DNA from 3 places in the Cytobacillus sp. FSL K6-0265 genome. Region 3 is predicted to be linked to each of the others. Evidence: a T-box and tRNA genes for the amino acid it is inferred to sense, from the RefSeq annotation. Region 3 holds a T-box; the other regions hold tRNA genes.
What was found. A T-box is a leader RNA that pairs with one kind of tRNA and senses whether it is charged. The one in region 3 lies ahead of thrS (threonine--tRNA ligase), so its partner is inferred to be a tRNA-Thr.
Positions count from the first base shown of each region.

Region 1: it has a tRNA-Thr gene. The T-box ahead of thrS (threonine--tRNA ligase) is inferred to sense a tRNA for this amino acid. The anticodon was not compared.
Region 2: it has a tRNA-Thr gene. The T-box ahead of thrS (threonine--tRNA ligase) is inferred to sense a tRNA for this amino acid. The anticodon was not compared.

Region 1 covers NZ_JBBOPE010000001.1:1,309,533-1,318,728, reverse strand. Annotated here, with positions in the region: gene MHH73_RS06785 (ABC transporter ATP-binding protein) at 1-115, opposite strand, end outside; tRNA gene MHH73_RS06780 (tRNA-Gly) at 425-495, opposite strand; tRNA gene MHH73_RS06775 (tRNA-Leu) at 499-580, opposite strand; tRNA gene MHH73_RS06770 (tRNA-Leu) at 600-688, opposite strand; tRNA gene MHH73_RS06765 (tRNA-Cys) at 719-792, opposite strand; tRNA gene MHH73_RS06760 (tRNA-Gly) at 809-883, opposite strand; tRNA gene MHH73_RS06755 (tRNA-Gln) at 888-962, opposite strand; tRNA gene MHH73_RS06750 (tRNA-His) at 1,009-1,084, opposite strand; tRNA gene MHH73_RS06745 (tRNA-Trp) at 1,091-1,164, opposite strand; tRNA gene MHH73_RS06740 (tRNA-Tyr) at 1,168-1,251, opposite strand; tRNA gene MHH73_RS06735 (tRNA-Thr) at 1,263-1,335, opposite strand; tRNA gene MHH73_RS06730 (tRNA-Phe) at 1,339-1,414, opposite strand; tRNA gene MHH73_RS06725 (tRNA-Asp) at 1,470-1,546, opposite strand; tRNA gene MHH73_RS06720 (tRNA-Met) at 1,550-1,623, opposite strand; tRNA gene MHH73_RS06715 (tRNA-Val) at 1,634-1,709, opposite strand; tRNA gene MHH73_RS06710 (tRNA-Glu) at 1,713-1,787, opposite strand; tRNA gene MHH73_RS06705 (tRNA-Ser) at 1,807-1,900, opposite strand; tRNA gene MHH73_RS06700 (tRNA-Asn) at 1,903-1,977, opposite strand; rRNA gene rrf (5S ribosomal RNA) at 1,997-2,113, opposite strand; rRNA gene MHH73_RS06690 (23S ribosomal RNA) at 2,386-5,319, opposite strand; rRNA gene MHH73_RS06685 (16S ribosomal RNA) at 5,646-7,194, opposite strand; gene MHH73_RS06680 (nucleotidyltransferase-like protein) at 7,483-8,343, opposite strand; gene MHH73_RS06675 (YgzB family protein) at 8,488-8,850, shown strand; gene perR (peroxide-responsive transcriptional repressor PerR) at 9,001-9,196, opposite strand, start outside.
Region 2 covers NZ_JBBOPE010000001.1:3,695,644-3,704,839, reverse strand. Annotated here, with positions in the region: rRNA gene MHH73_RS18850 (23S ribosomal RNA) at 1-1,918, shown strand, start outside; rRNA gene rrf (5S ribosomal RNA) at 2,150-2,266, shown strand; tRNA gene MHH73_RS18840 (tRNA-Glu) at 2,296-2,370, shown strand; tRNA gene MHH73_RS18835 (tRNA-Val) at 2,375-2,450, shown strand; tRNA gene MHH73_RS18830 (tRNA-Thr) at 2,466-2,541, shown strand; tRNA gene MHH73_RS18825 (tRNA-Lys) at 2,549-2,624, shown strand; tRNA gene MHH73_RS18820 (tRNA-Leu) at 2,634-2,718, shown strand; tRNA gene MHH73_RS18815 (tRNA-Gly) at 2,737-2,811, shown strand; tRNA gene MHH73_RS18810 (tRNA-Arg) at 2,815-2,888, shown strand; tRNA gene MHH73_RS18805 (tRNA-Pro) at 2,897-2,973, shown strand; tRNA gene MHH73_RS18800 (tRNA-Ala) at 2,987-3,062, shown strand; tRNA gene MHH73_RS18795 (tRNA-Met) at 3,090-3,163, shown strand; tRNA gene MHH73_RS18790 (tRNA-Ser) at 3,180-3,272, shown strand; tRNA gene MHH73_RS18785 (tRNA-Met) at 3,287-3,360, shown strand; tRNA gene MHH73_RS18780 (tRNA-Asp) at 3,364-3,440, shown strand; tRNA gene MHH73_RS18775 (tRNA-Phe) at 3,460-3,535, shown strand; tRNA gene MHH73_RS18770 (tRNA-Tyr) at 3,549-3,632, shown strand; tRNA gene MHH73_RS18765 (tRNA-Trp) at 3,636-3,709, shown strand; tRNA gene MHH73_RS18760 (tRNA-His) at 3,716-3,791, shown strand; tRNA gene MHH73_RS18755 (tRNA-Gln) at 3,808-3,879, shown strand; tRNA gene MHH73_RS18750 (tRNA-Cys) at 3,884-3,954, shown strand; tRNA gene MHH73_RS18745 (tRNA-Leu) at 3,959-4,040, shown strand; tRNA gene MHH73_RS18740 (tRNA-Gly) at 4,058-4,128, shown strand; tRNA gene MHH73_RS18735 (tRNA-Ile) at 4,136-4,212, shown strand; tRNA gene MHH73_RS18730 (tRNA-Asn) at 4,223-4,297, shown strand; tRNA gene MHH73_RS18725 (tRNA-Arg) at 4,314-4,387, shown strand; gene MHH73_RS18720 (FixH family protein) at 4,691-5,449, shown strand; gene MHH73_RS18715 (DUF4931 domain-containing protein) at 5,640-6,404, shown strand; gene MHH73_RS18710 (FtsW/RodA/SpoVE family cell cycle protein) at 6,536-7,708, shown strand; gene MHH73_RS18705 (Ger(x)C family spore germination protein) at 7,748-8,818, opposite strand; gene MHH73_RS18700 (GerAB/ArcD/ProY family transporter) at 8,815-9,196, opposite strand, start outside.
Region 3 covers NZ_JBBOPE010000001.1:3,267,755-3,276,950, reverse strand. Annotated here, with positions in the region: gene coaE (dephospho-CoA kinase) at 1-227, shown strand, start outside; gene MHH73_RS16530 (glyceraldehyde-3-phosphate dehydrogenase) at 512-1,537, shown strand; gene speD (adenosylmethionine decarboxylase) at 2,015-2,398, shown strand; gene nrdR (transcriptional regulator NrdR) at 2,545-3,006, shown strand; gene MHH73_RS16515 (replication initiation and membrane attachment family protein) at 3,086-4,504, shown strand; gene dnaI (primosomal protein DnaI) at 4,505-5,437, shown strand; gene ytxC (sporulation protein YtxC) at 5,530-6,402, shown strand; T-box leader at 6,450-6,682, shown strand; gene thrS (threonine--tRNA ligase) at 6,729-8,663, shown strand; ribosomal protein L20 leader region at 8,896-9,016, shown strand; gene infC (translation initiation factor IF-3) at 9,120-9,196, shown strand, end outside.

The DNA of each region.
Region 1 (9,196 bases), 2.0 Mb from region 3:
CATTCGGCCCAATAATAGCCGTAATCTCACCGTCTGGTATCATCATGTTTAAATTCTTCACAATCTCTCTATCACCGTATGCAATTTTCAAGTCTTCAGTAAATAATCTAGACAAGGTCATTCACTCCATCCGAACATTTTAGATCATCATCAACTCATTGATAATGATTATCAACTTCAAAGAAAAGTTTATCTAATAAAAGCTATCCTGTCAACCATCAATACGAAAAGTTTTCACTTTCAGCTTACTTCTTTTTATCCAACTGTTATTCCCCTTATATTTTTAAGGAGAATACGTTTCTCGTTACCGAATTTAATCCATTCACTTCACTTTTAGTCATTATAAACTTTTTAAAGGTAAATAAAAAAGACTGCAGGCAATCTTCTAATAAATAGAGATTGTCTACAGTCTTTAACTTCTATAAGCGGGTGAAGGGAATCGAACCCTCATCATCAGCTTGGAAGGCTGAGGTTTTACCACTAAACTACACCCGCATATACCGGTGGTCGGGGTCGAACCGACACTCCTTACGGAACACGATTTTGAGTCGTGCGCGTCTGCCAATTCCGCCACACCGGCAATATTTTTTATTAAATTATGGTGCCGAGGACCGGAATCGAACCGGTACGGTAGTCACCTACCGCAGGATTTTAAGTCCTGTGCGTCTGCCAGTTCCGCCACCCCGGCATGAGGTGTTTAAAAATAGTGAATTTGTATTGGAGGCGGCAACCGGATTTGAACCGGTGGTGAAGGTTTTGCAGACCTCTGCCTTACCACTTGGCTATGCCGCCATTAATATAAAGGTTTTGGAGCGGAAGACGGGATTCGAACCCGCGACCCTCACCTTGGCAAGGTGATGTTCTACCACTGAACTACTTCCGCAAAATGGCTGGGCTAGCAGGGTTCGAACCTGCGAATGACGGAATCAAAATCCGTTGCCTTACCACTTGGCTATAGCCCACTTATATATTCTATGTTTGATAGCAAAAAATGTGAATTAAAATTAATGGGGCGGCTGATGGGAATCGAACCCACGAATGTCGGAACCACAATCCGATGCGTTAACCACTTCGCCACAACCGCCATAATTGGCAGGGGTAGTAGGAATCGAACCCACATCAAAGGTTTTGGAGACCTTCGTTTTACCATTAAACTATACCCCTAGATGGTGGAGGGGGGCAGATTCGAACTGCCGAACCCGAAGGAGCGGATTTACAGTCCGCCGCGTTTAGCCACTTCGCTACCCCTCCATGAAAAACGATGCCGGCCAGAGGACTTGAACCCCCAACCTACTGATTACAAGTCAGTTGCTCTACCAATTGAGCTAGGCCGGCAAATGGTGGCTCAGGACGGAATCGAACCGCCGACACAAGGATTTTCAGTCCTTTGCTCTACCGACTGAGCTACTGAGCCAAACTTATACGTTTTACAATATGTTTCTTTTATAAATTTGTGAAAAATTATGTAGTGGCGGTCCGGACGGGACTCGAACCCGCGACCTCCTGCGTGACAGGCAGGCATTCTAACCAACTGAACTACCGGACCAAATTGCGGGGGCAGGATTTGAACCTGCGACCTTCGGGTTATGAGCCCGACGAGCTACCGGACTGCTCCACCCCGCGATAATAATAATGGTGGAGGATGACGGGATCGAACCGCCGACCCTCTGCTTGTAAGGCAGATGCTCTCCCAGCTGAGCTAATCCTCCAAATGGTGACCCCTACGGGATTCGAACCCGTGTTACCGCCGTGAAAGGGCGGTGTCTTAACCGCTTGACCAAGGGGCCAATTTATTTTATGTTTTAATGGCGGAGAGCAAGGGATTTGAACCCTTGAGACGGCTATAAACCGCCTACACGATTTCCAATCGTGCTCCTTCGGCCAGCTCGGACAGCTCTCCATTGGCTCCGCAGGTAGGATTCGAACCTACGACCGTTCGGTTAACAGCCGAATGCTCTACCACTGAGCTACTGCGGAATAATATTATAGTATGTATGCCCGGCAACGTCCTACTCTCACAAGGGGACAGCCCCTAACTACCATCGGCGCTGAGAAGCTTAACTTCCGTGTTCGGTATGGGAACGGGTGTGACCTTCTCGCTATCGCCACCGGACTTTTTAAAGACATTTATTATTATAACGTCTTTTATGAATTTTTCAAGAGAAATTTTATAAATCATTCTCTGAAAACTAGGTAATGTTGAAGAAGAATGTTATTGAGTAATCGCCTATGCGTGCTGACGGTACTACTAAGGTAGTGTTGTCTAGCTGCGGCGCCTAGGTGCTCGAGGTCATAAGCCAAATTTGTCATGAGGTTAAAGAACAACCTCCTGTCAAATTCGTCTTATGCTTGTCGCACCTGGGCAAGGCGCCTCCGCATTTCGAATTGGTTAAGTCCTCGATCGATTAGTATTAGTCAGCTGCATGTGTCGCCACACTTCCACCTCTAACCTATCAACCTGATCATCTTTCAGGGATCTTACTAGCTTGCGCTATGGGAAATCTCATCTCGAGGGGGGCTTCATGCTTAGATGCTTTCAGCACTTATCCCTTCCGCACATAGCTACCCAGCGATGCCTTTGGCAAGACAACTGGTACACCAGCGGTGCGTCCATCCCGGTCCTCTCGTACTAAGGACAGCTCCTCTCAAATTTCCTGCGCCCACGACGGATAGGGACCGAACTGTCTCACGACGTTCTGAACCCAGCTCGCGTACCGCTTTAATGGGCGAACAGCCCAACCCTTGGGACCGACTACAGCCCCAGGATGCGATGAGCCGACATCGAGGTGCCAAACCTCCCCGTCGATGTGGACTCTTGGGGGAGATAAGCCTGTTATCCCCGGGGTAGCTTTTATCCGTTGAGCGATGGCCCTTCCATGCGGAACCACCGGATCACTAAGCCCGACTTTCGTCCCTGCTCGACTTGTAGGTCTCGCAGTCAAGCTCCCTTGTGCCTTTACACTCTACGAATGATTTCCAACCATTCTGAGGGAACCTTTGGGCGCCTCCGTTACTCTTTAGGAGGCGACCGCCCCAGTCAAACTGCCCACCTGACACTGTCTCCCATCCCGATAAGGGATGTGGGTTAGAATTTCAATACAGCGGGGGTAGTATCCCACCGACGCCTCCACCGAAGCTAGCGCTCCGGCTTCTAAGGCTCCTACCTATCCTGTACAAGCTGTACCAAAATTCAATATCAGGCTACAGTAAAGCTCCACGGGGTCTTTCCGTCCTGTCGCGGGTAACCTGCATCTTCACAGGTACTATAATTTCACCGAGTCTCTCGTTGAGACAGTGCCCAGATCGTTACGCCTTTCGTGCGGGTCGGAACTTACCCGACAAGGAATTTCGCTACCTTAGGACCGTTATAGTTACGGCCGCCGTTTACTGGGGCTTCGATTCAAAGCTTCGCGTGAGCTAACCTCTCCTCTTAACCTTCCAGCACCGGGCAGGCGTCAGCCCCTATACTTCGCCTTGCGGCTTCGCAGAGACCTGTGTTTTTGCTAAACAGTCGCCTGGGCCTATTCACTGCGGCTCATCAAGGCTTTAACACCCTAATGAGCACCCCTTCTCCCGAAGTTACGGGGTCATTTTGCCGAGTTCCTTAACGAGAGTTCTCTCGCTCACCTTAGGATTCTCTCCTCGCCTACCTGTGTCGGTTTGCGGTACGGGCACCTTATTCCTCGCTAGAGGCTTTTCTTGGCAGTGTGGAATCAAGAACTTCGGTACTAAATTTCCCTCGCTATCACAGCTCAAGGTATGTGACCATGGGATTTGCCTCATGGTCCCTCTAACTGCTTAGACGCACATCCAATAGTGCGCTTACCCTATCCTCCTGCGTCCCCCCATCACTCAAACAGAATACGGTGGTACAGGAATATCAACCTGTTGTCCATCGCCTACGCTTTTCAGCCTCGGCTTAGGTCCCGACTAACCCTGAGCGGACGAGCCTTCCTCAGGAAACCTTAGGCATTCGGTGGATGGGATTCTCACCCATCTTTCGCTACTCATACCGGCATTCTCACTTCTAAGCGCTCCACCAGTCCTTACGGTCTAGCTTCAACGCCCTTAGAACGCTCTCCTACCACTGAACATCTACGATGTTCAATCCACAGCTTCGGTGATACGTTTAGCCCCGGTACATTTTCGGCGCGGAGTCACTCGACCAGTGAGCTATTACGCACTCTTTAAATGGTGGCTGCTTCTAAGCCAACATCCTGGTTGTCTAAGCAACTCCACATCCTTTTCCACTTAACGTATACTTTGGGACCTTAGCTGGTGGTCTGGGCTGTTTCCCTCTTGACTACGGATCTTATCACTCGCAGTCTGACTCCCATGGATAAATCTTTGGCATTCGGAGTTTGTCTGAATTCGGTAACCCGATGAGGGCCCCTAGTCCAAACAGTGCTCTACCTCCAAGATTCTTACGCATGAGGCTAGCCCTAAAGCTATTTCGGAGAGAACCAGCTATCTCCAAGTTCGATTGGAATTTCTCCGCTACCCACACCTCATCCCCGCACTTTTCAACGTACGTGGGTTCGGGCCTCCATCCAGTGTTACCTGGACTTCACCCTGGACATGGGTAGATCACCTGGTTTCGGGTCTACGACCACATACTATATTCGCCCTATTCAGACTCGCTTTCGCTACGGCTCCGTCTGTCCAACTTAACCTCGCATGTAATCGTAACTCGCCGGTTCATTCTACAAAAGGCACGCTATCACCCATTAACGGGCTCTAACTACTTGTAGGCACACGGTTTCAGGATCTCTTTCACTCCCCTTCCGGGGTGCTTTTCACCTTTCCCTCACGGTACTGGTTCACTATCGGTCACTAGGGAGTATTTAGCCTTGGGAGATGGTCCTCCCTGCTTCCGACGGGATTTCTCGTGTCCCGCCGTACTCAGGATCCACTCTGGAGGGAACGAAGTTTCGACTACAGGGCTTTTACCTCCTATGGCGGGCCTTTCCAGACCTCTTCGTCTATCTCGTTCCTTTGTAACTCCGTATAGAATGTCCTACAACCCCAAGAGGCAAGCCTCTTGGTTTGGGCTAATCCCGTTTCGCTCGCCGCTACTCAGGGAATCGCGTTTGCTTTCTCTTCCTCCGGGTACTTAGATGTTTCAGTTCCCCGGGTCTGCCTTCCATACCCTATGTATTCAGGTATGGATCCTATCCCATAACGGATAGGGGGTTTCCCCATTCGGAAATCTCCGGATCAAAGCTTACTTACAGCTCCCCGAAGCATATCGGTGTTAGTCCCGTCCTTCATCGGCTCCTAGTGCCAAGGCATTCACCGTGCGCCCTTATTAACTTAACCTATGTTCGGCTTGCGATAAGCTACGCATTTCGGTGTCAGCTCACTCGTCAACATCCTCATGTGCACAAGACGCACACTCCGGTGTTTCCTCACTCGCTTCCTTGAACTGCTTGCTTCTCACAACCCTCACGGTTGTGTTCATTAAAAAAAGTTTAGTATCTTTACTCTATCTATAATTATATAGAGAGAAAATAACTAAGGTGGCGATTACTCGGTAATCTTCTTCATTACATTATCTAGTTTTCAAAGAACGATTGAATTGAGAGATTATACTCTCAAAACTGAACGAACAATCTAACATCAAGTTAATTCCGTATATTCCTTAGAAAGGAGGTGATCCAGCCGCACCTTCCGATACGGCTACCTTGTTACGACTTCACCCCAATCATCTGTCCCACCTTAGGCGGCTGGCTCCAAAAGGTTACCCCACCGACTTCGGGTGTTACAAACTCTCGTGGTGTGACGGGCGGTGTGTACAAGGCCCGGGAACGTATTCACCGCGGCATGCTGATCCGCGATTACTAGCGATTCCGGCTTCATGTAGGCGAGTTGCAGCCTACAATCCGAACTGAGAATGGTTTTATGGGATTGGCTAAACCTCGCGGTCTTGCAGCCCTTTGTACCATCCATTGTAGCACGTGTGTAGCCCAGGTCATAAGGGGCATGATGATTTGACGTCATCCCCACCTTCCTCCGGTTTGTCACCGGCAGTCACCTTAGAGTGCCCAACTAAATGCTGGCAACTAAGATCAAGGGTTGCGCTCGTTGCGGGACTTAACCCAACATCTCACGACACGAGCTGACGACAACCATGCACCACCTGTCACTCTGTCCCCCGAAGGGGAAAGTCCTATCTCTAGGATTGTCAGAGGATGTCAAGACCTGGTAAGGTTCTTCGCGTTGCTTCGAATTAAACCACATGCTCCACCGCTTGTGCGGGCCCCCGTCAATTCCTTTGAGTTTCAACCTTGCGGTCGTACTCCCCAGGCGGAGTGCTTAATGCGTTTGCTGCAGCACTAAAGGGCGGAAACCCTCTAACACTTAGCACTCATCGTTTACGGCGTGGACTACCAGGGTATCTAATCCTGTTTGCTCCCCACGCTTTCGCGCCTCAGCGTCAGTTACAGACCAGAAAGTCGCCTTCGCCACTGGTGTTCCTCCAAATCTCTACGCATTTCACCGCTACACTTGGAATTCCACTTTCCTCTTCTGCACTCAAGTTCCCCAGTTTCCAATGACCCTCCACGGTTGAGCCGTGGGCTTTCACATCAGACTTAAGGAACCGCCTGCGCGCGCTTTACGCCCAATAATTCCGGACAACGCTTGCCACCTACGTATTACCGCGGCTGCTGGCACGTAGTTAGCCGTGGCTTTCTGGTTAGGTACCGTCAAGGTACCGGCAGTTACTCCGATACTTGTTCTTCCCTAACAACAGAGTTTTACGATCCGAAAACCTTCATCACTCACGCGGCGTTGCTCCGTCAGACTTTCGTCCATTGCGGAAGATTCCCTACTGCTGCCTCCCGTAGGAGTCTGGGCCGTGTCTCAGTCCCAGTGTGGCCGATCACCCTCTCAGGTCGGCTACGCATCGTCGCCTTGGTGAGCCGTTACCTCACCAACTAGCTAATGCGCCGCGGGCCCATCTGTAAGTGATAGCAGAACCATCTTTCAATCTAATTATATGTATAAATAGATATTATCCGGTATTAGCCCCGGTTTCCCGGAGTTATCCCAGTCTTACAGGCAGGTTGCCCACGTGTTACTCACCCGTCCGCCGCTAATCATTGGGAGCAAGCTCCCTCCGATTCGCTCGACTTGCATGTATTAGGCACGCCGCCAGCGTTCGTCCTGAGCCAGGATCAAACTCTCCAATAAAGTGTTTGATTAGCTCGTTTGCACCTATGGTGCTTTGTTGCTGATAAATCAGCTTTTTTTAGAATTACGCTTGACGTTTATGTTCGTTCAGTTTTCAAAGAACAATCTCATTCGCTTAAGGAGCGACTTTAAAATATTAACACACCATCCGTTGTATAGTCAACACTTTTTTTAAAAAATCACTCCGCCGCGTTAGCTGCTATTCAAACAGTTATTAGCGACGGTTATTAATATATCATCAATTTTTTCCTTGGTCAACCACTTTTTGTTTTTTTAATATAATTTTCTTCACAAACTGTAATATCGGTGTTTAATTCCTTTTCCTTTTGTTTCTTCACTTATTACTTTAATAAACCCTTTATCAATTAAATATTCTAATAGAATCATCAAATCCACTGAGTAGTGTCTCAGTTCTTTATGCTGGATGATCTCTTGAATTGTCCAAACTGATTGTTCCGCTAAAACTTCAAGTAAATGGCTGACACCAGCTTTTGTTCGTGAATGGATTAAAAATTCCGAAGCTAAAAACAATAACTCTAACCTTTTCTCAAGCGGTTCATGACTTTGTACTAACTCTTCATACAGTTTCATTATTTCTGGTTCCATATGGCGAATTTGATTCCACAGTGTTACTTCTGGATGGAAACCATTTTCAATAATAGAGAGTCTCGCTAAATGATGCAAAGAATGAACAACATTATTATAAGCATCAAAATAATTTTGATTTTCAAACAGAGTTTTTCCATCTGTATACCTTCTTATCAACTTAGCAAACTCTAGTCCCATTTTGAGCTTTCTATCCTTGAAAGGGAATTCGTTTAATTTATCACGTAAGTTTCCTATATATTCGTTGCGATCAAATAAAACCTTCCCACTATATAGCCAATCAAAAATCTTTCTATTACTACCCATTAGTATCCATTGATCCAATTGTTGCTTCGTTATTATTTGCATTGAGGCTTTTTTATCTTCAAATGTGTAATGTTTCACAAAAATAGGCGTATCCGCATTTTCTACGATAATTAAGAGTATTGCATCAAACGTATCTCTATTTGAAATTGTCTTTTCATTTCCCTCTACAATTAACACACCTAATGTATTTGGTTGACTAGCTCTTTCTTGATAAATAGGACGGAGTATATCTTCCATCATAACGCCCCCATAATTTTTTCGTTTTAAATATTAGTTCGACAATTTATCTAAATTCCCTTTGATAAACACCAGCAAATAGTGACAATTTTTTTATTTTTTCATACAATGGTATGATATAGTTAGTGTTTAGGAGGGATCAAGATGGCAAAAAAATATTCGAGTAAAATAAATAAAATAAGAACCTTTGCTCTAAGCTTAATATTTGTTGGGTTTATTGTCATGTACATAGGTATTTTCTTCAGAACTTCACCATTAATTATGTCTATATGTATGCTTTTGGGTGTATTATTCATTATTGCTAGTACGGTAATTTACTTGTGGATTGGTATTCTTTCCACTAAAGCGATCCAAGTTGTTTGCCCAAATTGTAACAAGCCAACCAAAATATTAGGCCGGGTTGATATGTGTATGCATTGTCGCGAACCACTAACGCTCGATCGCACATTAGAAGGAAAAGAATTTGACGAAAAATATAATCGAAAAGATACCTCATTAAAGCAGTAGATTATTTTCACGCAAAAGGTTGTAAATCTAAAACAGACAATAAATGATTATTTAACCTCTAACTATATGTATGATGATTCCTATAGAAAACAAAGCATAAAAAAATACAGAGAAAAAGCTGGCAGCAGTACGCTGACAGCTTTATACATTTTAATGCATTTCTTTTTTCTTTGAACACTCTGGACATTCCCCATAAACTTCCATTCTATGGTGACTTACTTTAAAGCCCGTCACATGTGCCGCTAATTGTTCAACTTCATCCAAACCAGGATAATGAAAATCAACAATTTTACCACAACCTTCACAGATAACGTGATAATGTTGTGTTGTTACAAAGTCAAATCTG
Region 2 (9,196 bases), 430 kb from region 3:
TCAAGAGGGAAACAGCCCAGACCACCAGCTAAGGTCCCAAAGTATACGTTAAGTGGAAAAGGATGTGGAGTTGCTTAGACAACCAGGATGTTGGCTTAGAAGCAGCCACCATTTAAAGAGTGCGTAATAGCTCACTGGTCGAGTGACTCCGCGCCGAAAATGTACCGGGGCTAAACGTATCACCGAAGCTGTGGATTGAACATCGTAGATGTTCAGTGGTAGGAGAGCGTTCTAAGGGCGTTGAAGCTAGACCGTAAGGACTGGTGGAGCGCTTAGAAGTGAGAATGCCGGTATGAGTAGCGAAAGATGGGTGAGAATCCCATCCACCGAATGCCTAAGGTTTCCTGAGGAAGGCTCGTCCGCTCAGGGTTAGTCGGGACCTAAGCCGAGGCTGAAAAGCGTAGGCGATGGACAACAGGTTGATATTCCTGTACCACCGTATTCTGTTTGAGTGATGGGGGGACGCAGGAGGATAGGGTAAGCGCACTATTGGATGTGCGTCTAAGCAGTTAGAGGGACCATGAGGCAAATCCCATGGTCACATACCTTGAGCTGTGATAGCGAGGGAAATTTAGTACCGAAGTTCTTGATTCCACACTGCCAAGAAAAGCCTCTAGCGAGGAATAAGGTGCCCGTACCGCAAACCGACACAGGTAGGCGAGGAGAGAATCCTAAGGTGAGCGAGAGAACTCTCGTTAAGGAACTCGGCAAAATGACCCCGTAACTTCGGGAGAAGGGGTGCTCATTAGGGTGTTAAAGCCTTGATGAGCCGCAGTGAATAGGCCCAGGCGACTGTTTAGCAAAAACACAGGTCTCTGCGAAGCCGCAAGGCGAAGTATAGGGGCTGACGCCTGCCCGGTGCTGGAAGGTTAAGAGGAGAGGTTAGCTCACGCGAAGCTTTGAATCGAAGCCCCAGTAAACGGCGGCCGTAACTATAACGGTCCTAAGGTAGCGAAATTCCTTGTCGGGTAAGTTCCGACCCGCACGAAAGGCGTAACGATCTGGGCACTGTCTCAACGAGAGACTCGGTGAAATTATAGTACCTGTGAAGATGCAGGTTACCCGCGACAGGACGGAAAGACCCCGTGGAGCTTTACTGTAGCCTGATATTGAATTTTGGTACAGCTTGTACAGGATAGGTAGGAGCCTTAGAAGCCGGAGCGCTAGCTTCGGTGGAGGCGTCGGTGGGATACTACCCCCGCTGTATTGAAATTCTAACCCACATCCCTTATCGGGATGGGAGACAGTGTCAGGTGGGCAGTTTGACTGGGGCGGTCGCCTCCTAAAGAGTAACGGAGGCGCCCAAAGGTTCCCTCAGAATGGTTGGAAATCATTCGTAGAGTGTAAAGGCACAAGGGAGCTTGACTGCGAGACCTACAAGTCGAGCAGGGACGAAAGTCGGGCTTAGTGATCCGGTGGTTCCGCATGGAAGGGCCATCGCTCAACGGATAAAAGCTACCCCGGGGATAACAGGCTTATCTCCCCCAAGAGTCCACATCGACGGGGAGGTTTGGCACCTCGATGTCGGCTCATCGCATCCTGGGGCTGTAGTCGGTCCCAAGGGTTGGGCTGTTCGCCCATTAAAGCGGTACGCGAGCTGGGTTCAGAACGTCGTGAGACAGTTCGGTCCCTATCCGTCGTGGGCGCAGGAAATTTGAGAGGAGCTGTCCTTAGTACGAGAGGACCGGGATGGACGCACCGCTGGTGTACCAGTTGTCTTGCCAAAGGCATCGCTGGGTAGCTATGTGCGGAAGGGATAAGTGCTGAAAGCATCTAAGCATGAAGCCCCCCTCGAGATGAGATTTCCCATAGCGTAAGCTAGTAAGATCCCTGAAAGATGATCAGGTTGATAGGTTAGAGGTGGAAGTGTGGCGACACATGCAGCTGACTAATACTAATCGATCGAGGACTTAACCAATTCGAAATGCGGAGGCGCCTTGCCCAGGTGCGACAAGCATAAGCCAAATTTGACAGGAGGTTGTTCTTTAACCTCATGACAAATTTGGCTTATGACCTCGAGCACCTAGGCGCCGCAGCTAGACAGCACTACGTAAGTAGTAGCCAACTAGCAACGCATAGGCGATTACTCAAAACAATCTTCTTCAACATTACCTAGTTTTGAGGGAACGATTCCCTTACAATTTCATAGTCCGGTGGCGATAGCGAGAAGGTCACACCCGTTCCCATACCGAACACGGAAGTTAAGCTTCTCAGCGCCGATGGTAGTTAGGGGCTGTCCCCTTGTGAGAGTAGGACGCTGCCGGGCAAGCTACCCCATTTTTGGGGTTATTTTTTGGCCCCTTGGTCAAGCGGTTAAGACACCGCCCTTTCACGGCGGTAACACGGGTTCGAATCCCGTAGGGGTCACCATTTTGGAGGATTAGCTCAGCTGGGAGAGCATCTGCCTTACAAGCAGAGGGTCGGCGGTTCGATCCCGTCATCCTCCACCATTTTTGTGCATATTTGCCGGCCTAGCTCAATTGGTAGAGCAACTGACTTGTAATCAGTAGGTTGGGGGTTCAAGTCCTCTGGCCGGCACCACTTGTACGAGCCATTAGCTCAGTTGGTAGAGCATCTGACTTTTAATCAGAGGGTCGAAGGTTCGAGTCCTTCATGGCTCACCATTTATATATGCGGGTGTGGCGGAATTGGCAGACGCACCAGACTTAGGATCTGGCGCCGCAAGGCGTGGGGGTTCGACTCCCTTCACCCGCACCATTTTTATTTTCAATATTTGCGGAAGTAGTTCAGTGGTAGAACATCACCTTGCCAAGGTGAGGGTCGCGGGTTCGAATCCCGTCTTCCGCTCCATATGCGCCCGTAGCTCAATTGGATAGAGCGTTTGACTACGGATCAAAAGGTTAGGGGTTCGACTCCTCTCGGGCGCGTTTTGTTTCGGGAAGTAGCTCAGCTTGGTAGAGCACTTGGTTTGGGACCAAGGGGTCGCAGGTTCGAATCCTGTCTTCCCGACCACGAATACTTTCTAGGGGCCTTAGCTCAGCTGGGAGAGCGCCTGCTTTGCACGCAGGAGGTCAGCGGTTCGATCCCGCTAGGCTCCACCAATTCAATTTTTATACAATATATACTATGGCGGTGTAGCTCAGCTGGCTAGAGCGTACGGTTCATACCCGTGAGGTCGGGGGTTCGATCCCCTCCGCCGCTATTGCTTTTCTATTAATGGAGGAATACCCAAGTCTGGCTGAAGGGATCGGTCTTGAAAACCGACAGGGGTGTTAAAGCCCGCGGGGGTTCGAATCCCTCTTCCTCCGCCATTAATATTTATTATCGCGGGGTGGAGCAGTCCGGTAGCTCGTCGGGCTCATAACCCGAAGGTCGCAGGTTCAAATCCTGCCCCCGCAATCTGGTCCGGTAGTTCAGTTGGTTAGAATGCCTGCCTGTCACGCAGGAGGTCGCGGGTTCGAGTCCCGTCCGGACCGCCATTTACATATTCATTATTTTGGCTCAGTAGCTCAGTCGGTAGAGCAAAGGACTGAAAATCCTTGTGTCGGCGGTTCGATTCCGTCCTGAGCCACCATTTAGTCTTTTTTGGAGGGGTAGCGAAGTGGCTAAACGCGGCGGACTGTAAATCCGCTCCTTCGGGTTCGGCAGTTCGAATCTGCCCCCCTCCACCATCTAGGGGTATAGTTTAATGGTAAAACGAAGGTCTCCAAAACCTTTGATGTGGGTTCGATTCCTACTACCCCTGCCAATTATGGCGGTTGTGGCGAAGTGGTTAACGCATCGGATTGTGGTTCCGACATTCGTGGGTTCGATTCCCATCAGCCGCCCCATTTTAAATATTTTTATTGGGCTATAGCCAAGTGGTAAGGCAACGGATTTTGATTCCGTCATTCGTAGGTTCGAACCCTACTAGCCCAGTTATGGCAGCATAGCCAAGTGGTAAGGCAGAGGTCTGCAAAACCTTTATCCCCGGTTCAAATCCGGGTGTTGCCTTTATGCCGGTGTGGCGGAATTGGCAGACGCGCACGACTCAAAATCGTGTTCCTTCGGGAGTGTCGGTTCGACCCCGACCACCGGTATGTTGAATTTCTTAAATGCGGGTGTAGTTTAGTGGTAAAACCTCAGCCTTCCAAGCTGATGATGAGGGTTCGATTCCCTTCACCCGCTTAAATAGGGGCCTATAGCTCAGCTGGTTAGAGCGCACGCCTGATAAGCGTGAGGTCGATGGTTCGAGTCCATTTAGGCCCACCATTTATATTATTCCGCAGTAGCTCAGTGGTAGAGCATTCGGCTGTTAACCGAACGGTCGTAGGTTCGAATCCTACCTGCGGAGCCATACATATTTTTAGTTTGCGCCTTTAGCTCAGCTGGATAGAGCAACAGCCTTCTAAGCTGTGGGTCAGAGGTTCGAATCCTCTAAGGCGCGTCAAAGCTCATAAATCTTTTATAAGATTTATGAGCTTTTTTTGTATGATTAAGTTTTAAAACCAGCTTCTAGCATCTAGTTAAAGCTATATTGAATAGTCCATAAAAAAAGCTTCCATAAATGGAAGCTAAAAAGGGGGATTTACACTTGTAATAAAAGTTTCTCCAAATGAATCTTTTCTTATACCTATTATTTCTTCACTTTACTTATTTTTATTATTAACAAATTATTTCACTTTTCTAACACATATTATTAGTAAAATAAAATAAGAAGGATTAGAAGTTTAAGAAAGAGGGGCTTTTTATGAAGAAGTGGATATCAACAATGTTTTCTGTAATCATGATTACTTTTCTAGCTGCTTGTGGAAGTGCGGGGAATGATGCAGATTCTAGTGGTAGCGAAGGATCAGTTCCTGCTGCAATCGATGCCAGTATCTCAATACCAAGTCAGATTACAAGGAACGAAGAAGTGCGTTTGGAAGTGAGCGTTACTCAGGGAGACGAGTCTGTGGAAGATGCAGATGAAGTGAAATTTGAAGTGTGGGAAGATGGGAAAAAGGATAATAGTGAATTAATAGAAGCTGATCACGAGAATGATGGAAAGTATGTGGCATCTTATACATTTGAAAAAGATGCTATCTATCATATTCAGTCACATGTCACAGCAAGAAGTATGCACACGATGCCTAAGGTTAAAGTGGCGGTAGGTAGTGCTATAATAGATAACGAAGAAGAAAATCAAGGCCACAGCGCACATGAGCATGATGGAAATGTAGCGATACATATAAGTCCTACTGCTGATATTAAGACGAATGAGGAAACGCCATTTGATATTCATATAACTAAAGAAGAACATGGACTTGAAGAGGCAAATGTGAGGTTAGAAATCGTTCAAACAATTGATGAACATCAGGTGGCTTGGGTAGATGCAGCAGAGCAAACTAGTGGGATGTATACAGCAACCTATGCATTTACTGATAATGGAACATACAAGATTGTCGTTCATGTTGAAAACGATGAAGGTTTACATGAACATAGTGAGTTTGAGGTCATAGTAAATTAACGGTAAAAGAAAGATATTTGCATATGCAGATATCTTTTTTAGCTTATTTAATAGGTAGTTTTCTTGTTAAGCAAGTGAAGTTGCCTTTAATATTGATGAATTTTATACTAATCATAATCAAACTTTCACACTATAAAGAAGAAGCCCTTTATAATAGAAGTAAGTAATTGAAATCAGGAGAGAATAGCTAATGACAAATACTCATTTATTTTTTAATACAAGCATTGGTAAACAGAAACCTAATAGTATAAGGAATAAAGAACAAGTGTGTCCATTCTGTCAGAGAGAGCAATTGACGAATATTATTGCGGAGGAAGGTCCAATCATTTGGTTGGAGAATAAATATCCCGTTTTAGAAAATGCTCATCAAACGGTCTTAATCGAGACAGATAAGTGTAACTCGGAACTTTCACAATATGATGACAAGCATTTAGTCAGCTTGATTACATTTGGTTTAGACAAATGGTTAAGTATGGAGAAAAGTGATAAATATAAATCTGTGATTTTTTTCAAGAATCATGGACCTCATTCAGGTGGAAGCATTGCTCATCCTCATATGCAAATTGTTGGCTTATATGATATTGTGTATCAACATAAAGTTCAGGTTGACGATTTTGTAGGAGAATTAATTGATCAACATGGTGATACTGAATTTTCTCTATCGAATAAACCACGTATTGGCTTTTATGAATTTAATGTTAAATTAGGTGAGAAAAGGGATATAGCAGCGTTTGCTAAATATATTCAAATGGCAACGAAATATATTCTGAGAGATTTTCCATTTACATGTAACAGTTATAATCTATTTTTTTACCATTTTGAGAATGAGATATATGCAAAGATTGTCCCTCGATACGTAACAAGTCCGCTTTTTATCGGATTTTTCTTGCCGCAAGTACCTAATAATATTATGTGGATGGTAAAAGATATTCAAAGTAAATATGTACAATTATAGGTGAATGATTACTCTGTTACAAAAAAGAAATATACGTAGCAGTTGTGATTTTTATCTAAAAAAAATATAATGAAGTATTGTACACAGATTATTTTTAATGAAGAGCCTTTGTTTCATAAGGAGATTGATTAATGACTTCTAAACGAACGACAACATCGAGAATTGATTATACTTTAGTTCTTATTTTATTTTTATTGTTTTTAGTTAGCTGTATTTCCATATATAGTGCACAAACAACTGAACAATACGGTGAAAATTTTTTACTTAAGCAAATTGTATGGTATGTAGTGGGTATAGGGATTATACTAGCGGTCATAACATTAGATGCTGAGCAATTAAAGAAAATCTCTTGGTATGCTTACGGTTTTGGACTATTGCTACTTGGATTTCTTGTTGTCGCACCTGAGAGTATTGCTCCGGTAATTAATGGCGCTAAATCATGGATACGACTGCCTGGTCTTGGGCAAATACAGCCAGCTGAGTTAGTTAAGGTTTTTCTTATACTCGCTCTAGCCAGGGTCATCGATGATCATCATCAAAAGACACAATTAAAAACAGTAAAAACAGATTTTTTCCTATTATTTAAAATGCTAGTTGTTACGGGATTCCCTTTATTACTCATCATGCAACAACCGGATTTAGGCACTTCCTTAGTAATTTTAGCCATAATGCTCGGAATGGTTTTCATTTCAGGTATTACATGGAAAATACTCGCACCTATTGTAAGTGTAGGTGTTACGCTAGTTGTTTCTATTTTTTATTTTGTATTGTGGCACCCAGAGTTGTTGGAAAAATATTTGGGCGTGAAGGAATACCAATTAGGGCGAATTTATTCTTGGATCGATCCTTATAATTATCAAAGTTCTACAGGATTTCAATTAACGCGTTCCTTACTTGCAATTGGTTCTGGAGAGACAACAGGAAAGGGATATGGCACAAGAGAAGTTTACTTACCAGAGAGTCACACAGATTTTATCTTTAGTATTATAGGAGAAGAGTTCGGTTTTGTTGGGGCAAGTGTGGTAGTGAGTTTATTTTTCTTATTAATTTATCATTTGACTAAAGTAGGCATTAGTACGAGAACGCCATTCTATACCTATGTTTGTGTAGGGGTAATTAGTTTAATTACCTTTCATGTCTTTCAAAATATCGGAATGACAATTGGTGTTTTACCGATTACTGGGATTCCACTACCATTCATAAGTTATGGAGGAAGCTCGCTCATGGGCAATATGCTGGCCATGGGGCTGATTTTTTCAATTGGTTTTCATAGTAAACGATACATGTTTTCCAGATCATCGTAAGAAAAAACCCGAGAATCTTTATTCTCGGGTTAATGCTATTTAGATAGATGTACCAATATCCAATATAACTACCTTCGTATCAACTTTAATGTTTAAGTCGGGATATCCCTTTTTCCATTCTTCATAATCAAAATTCCTGATTTTTGTGCTATATTCCTTCCCTATTCCGATTGGATCGACATTATCTTCTTGAAAAGACTGAATAAGCGCTGTACATTCATTTTTTATTTTCTTATCGATAAATTTCGTTATTTCTTTTATTTTATCATCATTCAAATTATTTCCGGAATATTCCTTTATATTCCCTTGGACTTTGATTTTAATGGTGATGTTTGTTGGATTATTGGTGTCTAATTTATATTTATGACTGGAATGTATACTTTTAATAGCTAATTTTTCACCATCCGGCAAGTCGATAGCGAAATCGCCTTTACTATAACGGTCAACTAGTAATTTAAAATAAAATAATTTATCACTTGGAAGAATTTTATATGAAGCATGATCTTTAAATAAAGATATCCCGTCTAGTTCAATTTCCTGCTCATTTATTTTTTTGATGTGTGGTAAAAAAACATCCTTCCCTTCTTGATAAAAATCTCTCATAAATAAGGTTAAGTTCGTTTTAGGTAAATCACCATATTCAATATTATGATCAATTAAGTCTGATATAAAGGTTCCATTCCCTTGGGGGCCGTATTCTCCTTTTAATATTTCTTCTGTACTACTATCTGTGGTTGCGAAGTAGATTCGTTTTCCAATGGATGCATCTCGCTGATAAGCATCTACATAAGGAGTTAATCCACGTTCGGCAATGGCAATATTATATAAAGTAAGCCTTAAACCTCCGACCACAATAGGCGAGGGTGATTGCCGGTTTGCTTTATACAATGTCTCTCTCCTGAGGTCGCCGCTTGTTGTGACAGTTTTGTTCTCTACACTCATTTCTTTATTAAATATTTGCATAAGAAAAGTTGTCTTTAACAAATGCTCATCACTCGTATCAGGATCAAAGCCAGTTGCGACCGCAATATTAAGTTCATCTATAATCCTTTTTTCTACACACCCAGATAGTATGAACAGGCAGCAAATGATACAAATCCATTTTCTCATGTTTTCACCTTCTTTATAATGAGGGATAAACAGTACAATAAGGGAATATAAACGAATACAAAAGCAACAGTCATCTGTTCAACAATGTTATTAAAACTTTCAATGTCTACGCCTTTCTCAAAAAGAGTAACAATAATAACAGCGATGGTTGAAATCAGTATGGCACCTTTTCTTTGCTTTAGTTTAGTGGCTCTTTTTAGTAACCTAGAAGCGACCCAAAGAGAGAGACATATATTCGGTAATAATATCAAACACCAATTGGCGACCCCAATATACTCGAAGCGTTCAACAAATGGAAATTGCACCATTTGCCACATAGAAAGTGTAGCCCAAATTGTATTTTCTAATTGCTTTTTTGAGAAATAGGAAAAAGCAATA
Region 3 (9,196 bases):
TGGTGGATTACACCGTTTTAGTATATGTGAATAAAGAAAATCAGCTTCAGCGTTTAATGAAGAGAAATGGATTTGATGCAAATGAAGCGAATGCACGTATTCGATCACAAATGCTATTGGAAGAAAAAGTGCAACTAGCGGATTTCTTAATTGATAATAATGGCGAACTTGCAAGTACAGAGAAGCAATTAGATGATTTACTGTTACAATTAAAAGATAAACAGTAAAACACAATTACAACTTAGACTTCTTGTTTCAGAAGTAATATTTCAACCCTTTTCGTCCACAATAATAAGTGGATGTTTTTTTGCCACTAAAGAAATATAGCTGTAGCGATGGCCTTTTTACGTAATGTCACGCGTTTTATTGCTTCTTTACACACGCGATATTTCTGAATAGTGGAACTTTAAAATATCCGCAATTTGCTCATCACATTTTGTGGTTAATATGTTATACTATTAGCATGAAAATGGTTAAAAAAGTATAACATTTATACGGAAGGGGCCGTAAGATGAAGGCGAAAATAGCGATTAATGGGTTTGGGAGAATAGGACGAATGGTGTTTAGAAAGGCCATTCTTGATGATACATTGGAAGTAGTAGCAGTAAATGCTAGTTATCCACCAGAAACTTTAGCACATTTAATTAAATATGATTCAACACATGGTGCATTCCAAGGCGAAGTGATTCCCGAAGATGATGCGCTTGTAGTGAACGGAAAAAGAGTTCAATTACTTAGCAATCGTAACCCTGAGGAACTTCCTTGGAAACAAATGGAGATTGATATTGTTGTTGAAGCTACAGGTAAATTCAACTCTAAAGATAAAGCGATGCTTCATTTAAATGCAGGTGCTAAGAAAGTTGTTTTAACGGCTCCAGGGAAAAATGAAGATGTAACAATTGTGATGGGTGTTAATGATGAAGCGCTTAACATTGCTGAACATGATGTTATTTCTAATGCTTCTTGTACAACCAATTGTTTAGCGCCAGTGGCAAAAGTATTAGAAGATAAATTCGGGATTGAAAACGGTTTAATGACGACTGTACATGCTTATACAAATGACCAAAAGAACCTTGATAACCCACATAAGGATCTTCGCCGTGCTAGAGCTTGTGCGCAGTCAATCATTCCTACATCAACAGGAGCGGCGAAAGCATTGTCTCTTGTATTACCACAATTAAAAGGTAAGTTACATGGTATGGCTCTGCGCGTGCCAACGCCAGATGTATCACTTGTTGATTTAGTTGTTGATTTAAAGCGGGATGTAACAATTGATGAAGTAAATGCTGCGTTTGAAGATGCGGCACAAAATGAATTAAAAGGCATTTTAGATATAACAGAAGAACCACTTGTTTCAATTGATTTTACAACAAATCCACACTCTGCCATTATTGATGGACTGTCCACAATGATGATCGGTGAGAACAAAGTAAAAGTTTTAGCTTGGTATGATAACGAGTGGGGTTATTCTTGTCGCGTAGTTGATTTAGTGAAATACGTGGCGGAAGAGTTAAATAAATCTGCAGTGAACGCATAATTTGATGTAGGCAATCCTTTTAAAGGATTGCCTATTTTTTTACATTCTTACTAGAAAGCTAAAAAGAAACTAAAGTGAATACTTCATAAATTATCACCTATACAGTCAATTCTTCAAAATCAGAATGTTTGTTTGTCCTGATGTAAATTTTTTAAGATGATGACTAAAAAAGTTTGAATAAATTGTGACATTTTCCTTGGCTAACGAAGGGGATAAACGTTGATAATAACAATGATTCACTACTTTCCTTCATGTGAAGATGTAATTATAATTGAAATTCACTTAAATAAATTTTCTAGGATTTATTGCAAAAGAACATTAAACAAAGTATACTAAAAATCGTGAACTTCTCAACGAGTAAGGCGCTAAATGGCTACTTAAAGGGTTAGGACCTCTTTGGACTAACTTTCCCCCGTGGTAGTTATATGCTTTACCCAGTAGAAATTCATGTCAATTAGTAAAGGGGGAAATTTGAATATGGAAACAATGGGTCGTCACGTCATCTCAGAGCTTTGGGGATGCGATTTTGAAAAATTGAATGATATGTCATTTATTGAGCAAACATTTGTAGCAGCTGCACTAAAATCAGGAGCAGAAGTGCGAGAGGTGGCATTCCATAAATTTGCACCACAAGGTGTAAGTGGGGTTGTCATTATTTCAGAGTCGCATTTAACTATACACAGTTTTCCGGAGCATGGTTATGCAAGCATTGATGTTTATACTTGCGGTGATCTTAATCCTCATATCGCAGCTGACCATATCGCAGAAGCTTTAGGTGCTGATACACGTGAGAATATAGAAATTCCTCGTGGAATGGGTCCTGTTCAAGTTAAGAACGCAACAAAAGCCAATGTGTTATAATAAAGAAGTTTTCAAGAGTGCAAGCGAATCATTGCACTCTTTTTAATATGAAAAAAACATATCTACTTGTACTGACAACTCCTTTTTTATATGATAGTAAGTAAAGATACATTTTAGGAATGTAAAGAAGAGACGGAGTTGATTGTATGAAATGTCCTTCATGCCAACATAATAATACTCGTGTGCTAGACTCTCGTCCTGTTGATGAAGGTAAATCGATACGAAGACGAAGAGAATGTGAAAAATGTGGTTATCGGTTTACAACTTTTGAAAAGGTAGAAGAAATTCCTTTGATTGTCGTGAAAAAAGAAGGAACAAGAGAAGAGTTTAGCAGAGAGAAAATATTGCGTGGACTAATAAAAGCTTGTGAAAAACGACCGGTTGCATTAAAAAGACTCGAAGATATCACTTTTCAAGTTGAAAAGGAATTAAGAAGCAACGGAGTTTCAGAAGTAAAAAGTGATGATGTTGGCGAAATGGTCATGGACAGGCTAGTGAAGGTTGACGATGTTGCCTATGTTCGCTTCGCTTCTGTTTATCGTCAATTCAAAGATATTAATGTATTTATAGAAGAGCTAAAAGAGTTAATGAAGAAGGAACAAGCGTAAAGGTGAGCAAATAGGCTAAAGGTGAATTTAGCTTCTTTGCTCATTTTTTTCAACATATGAAAGAAAGAAGGTATTTTTCATGGCCCAGCATTGGACTGAAGTCATCCCAAGTGATCATTATACAGTGGCTTTAAATGGGCTGTTACATGACTACGATCGGAAAATCTTAGTATTTCTTTATCAGCCACTTATTGGGACCATTGCGTATAGTTTATATATGACTTTATGGATGGAAGTAGAGGAAAACCGTATTTGGTCATCATCTTCGCGTAACCATCATGGACTGATGAGTATGATGGACCTAAGCTTGAAAGAAATATATGAGGCAAGAAAAAAACTTGAAGGAATCGGTTTGTTAAAAGTGTATGTAAAAGAAGGAGAAAATCGTGAATTTATTTATCAATTACAACCACCCCTTTCTCCAAGTACATTTTTCCTAGATGGCATGCTCAATATCTTTCTTTACAAAAAAATCGGGAAAACGCAATATACGAGACTAAAGCGCTTTTTTAGTGATGAGGAGTATTCAAACCTTCATTCTGACTATAAGGAAGTAACAACCGCCTTTCATGAGGTTTATACATCTGGGCAACAGATCGCTAAAGAATATAATGATGATTTATCTATTTCTCCAAAGGGTGAATGGGTAGATAGAATGGAATCGGTGAAGATTCAAATTCCATGGCAAACATTTAATTTTTCGTTATTAGAAGCGGGCCTTAGTGAGTCGCTTGTCCCTCGAAAAGCACTTACGCAAACAGTAAAAGATGCCATTAGTAATTTAGCGTTTTTATATAATATTGATGTCATGGAAATGAAGAATATTGTTATAAGCGCGATGAATGAAGATGATGAAGTTGAGATGGATGAATTGCGAAAATCGGCAAGGGATTGGTATCAAATGAACCATCGTGACGAACTGCCATCATTAATCACGCAAACTCAGCCTGTTCATAGTCTTTCAATAACTGAAAAGCCAAAAAGCAAAGAAGAGGAGCTTATTCATTACTTTGATACAACTTCTCCTATTCAATTTTTGAAAGATTTATCTGGAGGTGCAGAACCTTCTAAAACCGAAATAAAAATACTTGAAGATGTGATGTTTCATCAGAAGTTGCCTCCTGGCGTGATGAATGTCTTGATTGATTATGTGATGCGTAAAACAGATAAAAAGCTGACAAAGGCATATGTGGAAACGATTGCAAGTCATTGGGCGAGAAAGAGTATTCAAACTACAGCCAATGCCATGGCTTTGGCGAAAAAAGAACATCAACAATATTTAAAATGGGCAGAGAATAAAAAAGTAGGAAAGCGTTCTTCAAAATCTAATACGAAAAAAGCTGTGACGAGAACAGAGCTTTTACCTGATTGGTTTGAAGAAGAAACGAGTGAAAATAAGCCTGTCCAACAGAAGCAGGAGCAGAAAGATGAACATTTAGATCTTAATATGAAAGAATTTCAAGAACTGATGAAAAGAAGAAATGGGGGTGGACAATAAGTGGAAAGAATCAATGATACGCTTAAAAAACTCGCTGGTAATCAAGATTTTAAAACGAGATATGAAAAGCAACGAGCAGAAACATTAAATGATCCAGATGTCCGTGCTTTTTTGACGGCACATAAGGATGAACTATCAGCAGATATGGTTGAGAGAAGCTTAATTAAATTGTATGAATATAGCAAGCTAAGTAAGGAATGTAATCGTTGTCCGAGCTTAGGTAGTTGTATCAATTTTATGCAAGGCTACCACCCAGAGCTCGTCATTGAACGTGGACTGATTGATATTAAATATGATAAATGTCCAAGAAAGCAAATCTATGATGAAAAAAGAAAAAATGAGAAATTGATTCAGAGTTTGTATGTACCTAAAGATATACTAAATGCCACTTTTGATACGGTGTACAACGATGATGGCAAAAGAATGGAGGCAGTTAATAAAGCTCTTAGTTATTGTATGAACTTTAAAAAGGGTGATGGTCAGAAGGCATTATATTTATATGGCCAATTTGGTGTCGGTAAATCTTATTTATTAGGTGCAATTGCTAATGAACTTGCACTGAAGCAAGTTTCATCAATGATTGTTTATGTGCCAGAATTGTTTAGGGAATTGAAAAGCTCGATTAGTGATTCGACTTTAAATGATAAACTTGAAGCGATTCGAACATCATCTGTCCTTATGTTTGATGATATTGGTGCAGAAACGATGTCAAGTTGGACAAGGGATGAGATTTTGTCACCGATTCTACAATATCGTATGCTTGAAAAGTTACCGACCTTTTTTACATCGAATTTTGATTATAAAGGACTTGAGCATCATCTTACCTATAGTCAACGAGGGGAAGAGGAGCGGATGAAGGCGAGAAGAGTGATGGAAAGAATCAAGTATTTAACCGATCCTGTGCTTGTTGAAGGACCGAATCGCAGAGTTTAGGAAAGATAATTTTCAATAGTTTTTCTTCATGACTTCTATTTTGGCCAAGTCTCCCATATATATGAATCAGATAATATTAAGGGGGGATTTGGTTGATAGAGATCATTTTCCGGAATAAGCACGAAGCCGAGGAGCTGTTTCAGCACGCAATCCGGATTCAGAACTATACGGAAGGCGAAACGACAATTCTTCATAATGAAGGTCAATATATAGTAAGAATGTATCCTGAGCAATGTAGTGGACGGTCTATTGAAGAAGTGAAACGAACATTTTATGCTTTTTTAATGGAGAGTAAATGCGATAGTTGGTTTAGAAAGATAATGGCTGAGAAGTTTTATTATCAAGATTCGGAAGAACAACAACAAATCCTTGAAATCATTCATTCCATATTAGAAGGGCAAAGAGAAGATTTATCTACTTTTTTACAGAGAGTGGATATGTATGAGCAATTACGAGCGGCTATAGATCGCCTAGTGCATGATGATATCTCTTTTTCCTATGATGCTTTTATAAAGTTCCGTCTTAAACCGCTTTTAGACGATATGACTAAGTATGTCGAGCTGTCCATTGATGAATATAAAATGGAACAGGAATATCAAATGTTTATTCAAACGTTAAGAGACTTTATTAAGGATAGAGAAAATAAGTACCCTACCATTCACTTATATCTAGGAGAAGAAGTCCGCTTTTTTAATCAGGATTTTGAAGAGCTTTCTCGAATGGACCTAACGGCAATGATGGATCGAAGGTTATTAATTAATCACCCTGTCTATGTAGATTCAGTTACAATCGCACCATTACTCTCAATCGCTCCTAAGGAAATATGTTTATATAGTGAAAACGAAGAACAACCTTTAGTTCGTACAATTAAAAATATCTTTGAAGAAAGATTGGAAACCCTTCATATAAGTGAATTTAATCTGCGTAAACAGCATGCGTGTAAAAATATAAGTGAACCCTCTTGATTTTCCGTAAATTAAAAACTATAATACTTACATATTGAAATTATCAATGAACAGTAATGATAAGGATATGGGTATTCTTTTACGGTTTATAGAGAGGGAAGACAAGGCTGCAATCTTCCTAACACGAATGGAATGCTTACCACCTTTGAACTCCAATACGTAAAGATGTCTATGGCTTCGATTAAGTATTGGCGGCGACAAGACCGTTAACTTGCTACGAGTCACTTATTTAAAGTGAGAAGTAGGGTGGAACCACGTGTATATGATACTCGTCCCTTTTTTAGGGGCGAGTTTTTTATTTTTTCAAAAACAAGGAGGAATTTATGATGTCAGAAATGATTAAAGTTTCGTTTCCAGATGGAGCAATAAAGGAGTTCTCCAAAGGAACAACAACGGAAGAAATTGCATCATCAATCAGCCCTGGCTTAAAAAAGAAAGCCATAGCAGGTAAAGTGAATAATGAATTATTCGACCTTCGTCGTCCAATTGAAGAGGATGCGGCTGTGGAAATCATTACCCAAGGCAGTGATGAGGCGCTTGAAATTATGCGTCACAGTTCAGCCCACTTAATGGCACAAGCAATTAAGCGTTTGTATAAAAATGTTAAATTAGGTGTAGGTCCAGTTATTGAGAGTGGTTTCTACTACGATATCGACATGGAGGAGTCATTAACACCTGATGATCTACCGAAAATCGAGAAAGAAATGAAGAAAATCATCAATGAAAATATTGAGATTGTTCGTAAAGAAGTAAGCAGAGAAGAAGCTTTAAAAATCTATGAAGAAATTGGCGATGAATATAAAATTGAATTGATTGGCGCCATTCCTGAAGGCGAAACAGTTACTCTTTATGAACAAGGTGAATTCTTTGACCTTTGTCGAGGTGTCCATGTTCCTTCTACAGGGAAGATTAAAGAATTTAAGCTTCTAAGTATTGCTGGCGCATATTGGCGTGGAGATAGCGACAATAAGATGTTACAACGTATATATGGTACTGCATTCTTTACGAAAGATGACTTAAAGGAGCACTTGCGTTTGCTTGAAGAAGCAAAAGAGCGTGATCACCGTAAAATTGGTAAGGAATTAAGCCTCTTTACGAACTCGCAAAAGGTTGGACAAGGTTTACCGCTATGGTTACCAAAAGGCGCGACTATTCGTCGTAATATTGAACGTTATATCGTTGATAAAGAAGTGCGTTTAGGCTATGACCATGTATACACACCAATTATGGCAAATGTAGAACTTTACAAGACTTCAGGACACTGGGATCACTATCAAGAAGATATGTTCCCTGTAATGAAAATGGATAATGAGGAGCTTGTTCTTCGTCCAATGAACTGTCCTCACCATATGATGATTTATAAACAAGGCATCCATAGCTATAGAGAATTACCAATCCGTATCGCTGAATTAGGTACAATGCATCGTTATGAGATGTCTGGAGCATTATCAGGATTGCAACGTGTGCGTGGTATGACATTAAATGATGCCCACCTATTCGTTCGTCCAGATCAAATTAAAGAAGAATTTATTCGCGTTGTCAATTTAATTCTCGAAGTATACAAAGACTTTGACATTAACGACTATTCTTTCCGTCTGTCTTATCGCGATCCTGAGGATACTGAAAAATACTTTGATGATGATCAAATGTGGGAAAAAGCACAATCAATGTTAAAAGAAGCAATGGATGAAATTGGTTTGCCATACTATGAAGCAGATGGAGAGGCGGCATTCTACGGTCCTAAGCTTGATGTCCAAGTAAAAACAGCGCTAGGTAAAGAAGAAACTTTATCAACTGTTCAGTTAGACTTCTTGCTTCCTGAACGTTTTGACTTATCTTATGTTGGGGAAGATGGCAAGCCGCATCGCCCTGTTGTTATTCACCGTGGTGTTGTTTCTACGATGGAACGTTTTGTTGCTTTCCTTATCGAAGAATACAAAGGTGCATTCCCAACATGGCTAGCACCTGTTCAAGTGCAGGTTATTCCTGTTTCTAATGATATCCATTTTGATTATGCGAAAAAAGTAAAAGAAGACTTACAACTTGCAGGAATTCGCGTTGAAATCGATGATCGTAATGAAAAAATGGGTTATAAAATTCGTGAAGCACAAATGCAGAAAATCCCATATATGCTCGTTGTCGGCGACAATGAAGTAAGTGAACAGGCGGTTAATGTACGTAAATATGGGGAACAAAAATCAGAAACGATTTCCTTCAATGAATTTAAACAATTGATTGAGAAGGAAGTTCAAAGAGGATAAAAAATTATTACAGACAAAGTGTTTGATTGTACCAAGGGCCTTTTTCCGTGTCTTAACTTCACATCATTTCATGCATGTTGTTGAGCTGGATAAAGGTGGGTACAAAAAAAATTCAAAAATTGTTGCCAAACACCGCAACTTTTGATATCATTTTCTATGTTGTGAAAAAACAATTCCATTTGACAAACATTATGCTTTGTGATATAGTTTCTAAGGTAATTTGAATACAGTTTGAGTAAAGAAGAAGCACCCGCTTCTCACCTGATTGACGCTTTTAGGCAGTTAGCAGGTTTACGTGAATTTTAACATTGTACGTAATGTGTGGGTGTCTTCACCCGCACTTTTTTATTTGCCTTAATCGTAATCATTCGGTGCAGCTGGAAGCTTCTTTAAGAAAAGTGACCCAAACATTGTGTTCATATAAAACCATGGAGGTGTCTAACTATTAGCAAAGATATGTTGTTAAACGAGGGTATCCGCGCCCGTGAAGTTCGTCTTATTGACCAAAATGGCGAGCAACTAGGAATCAAATC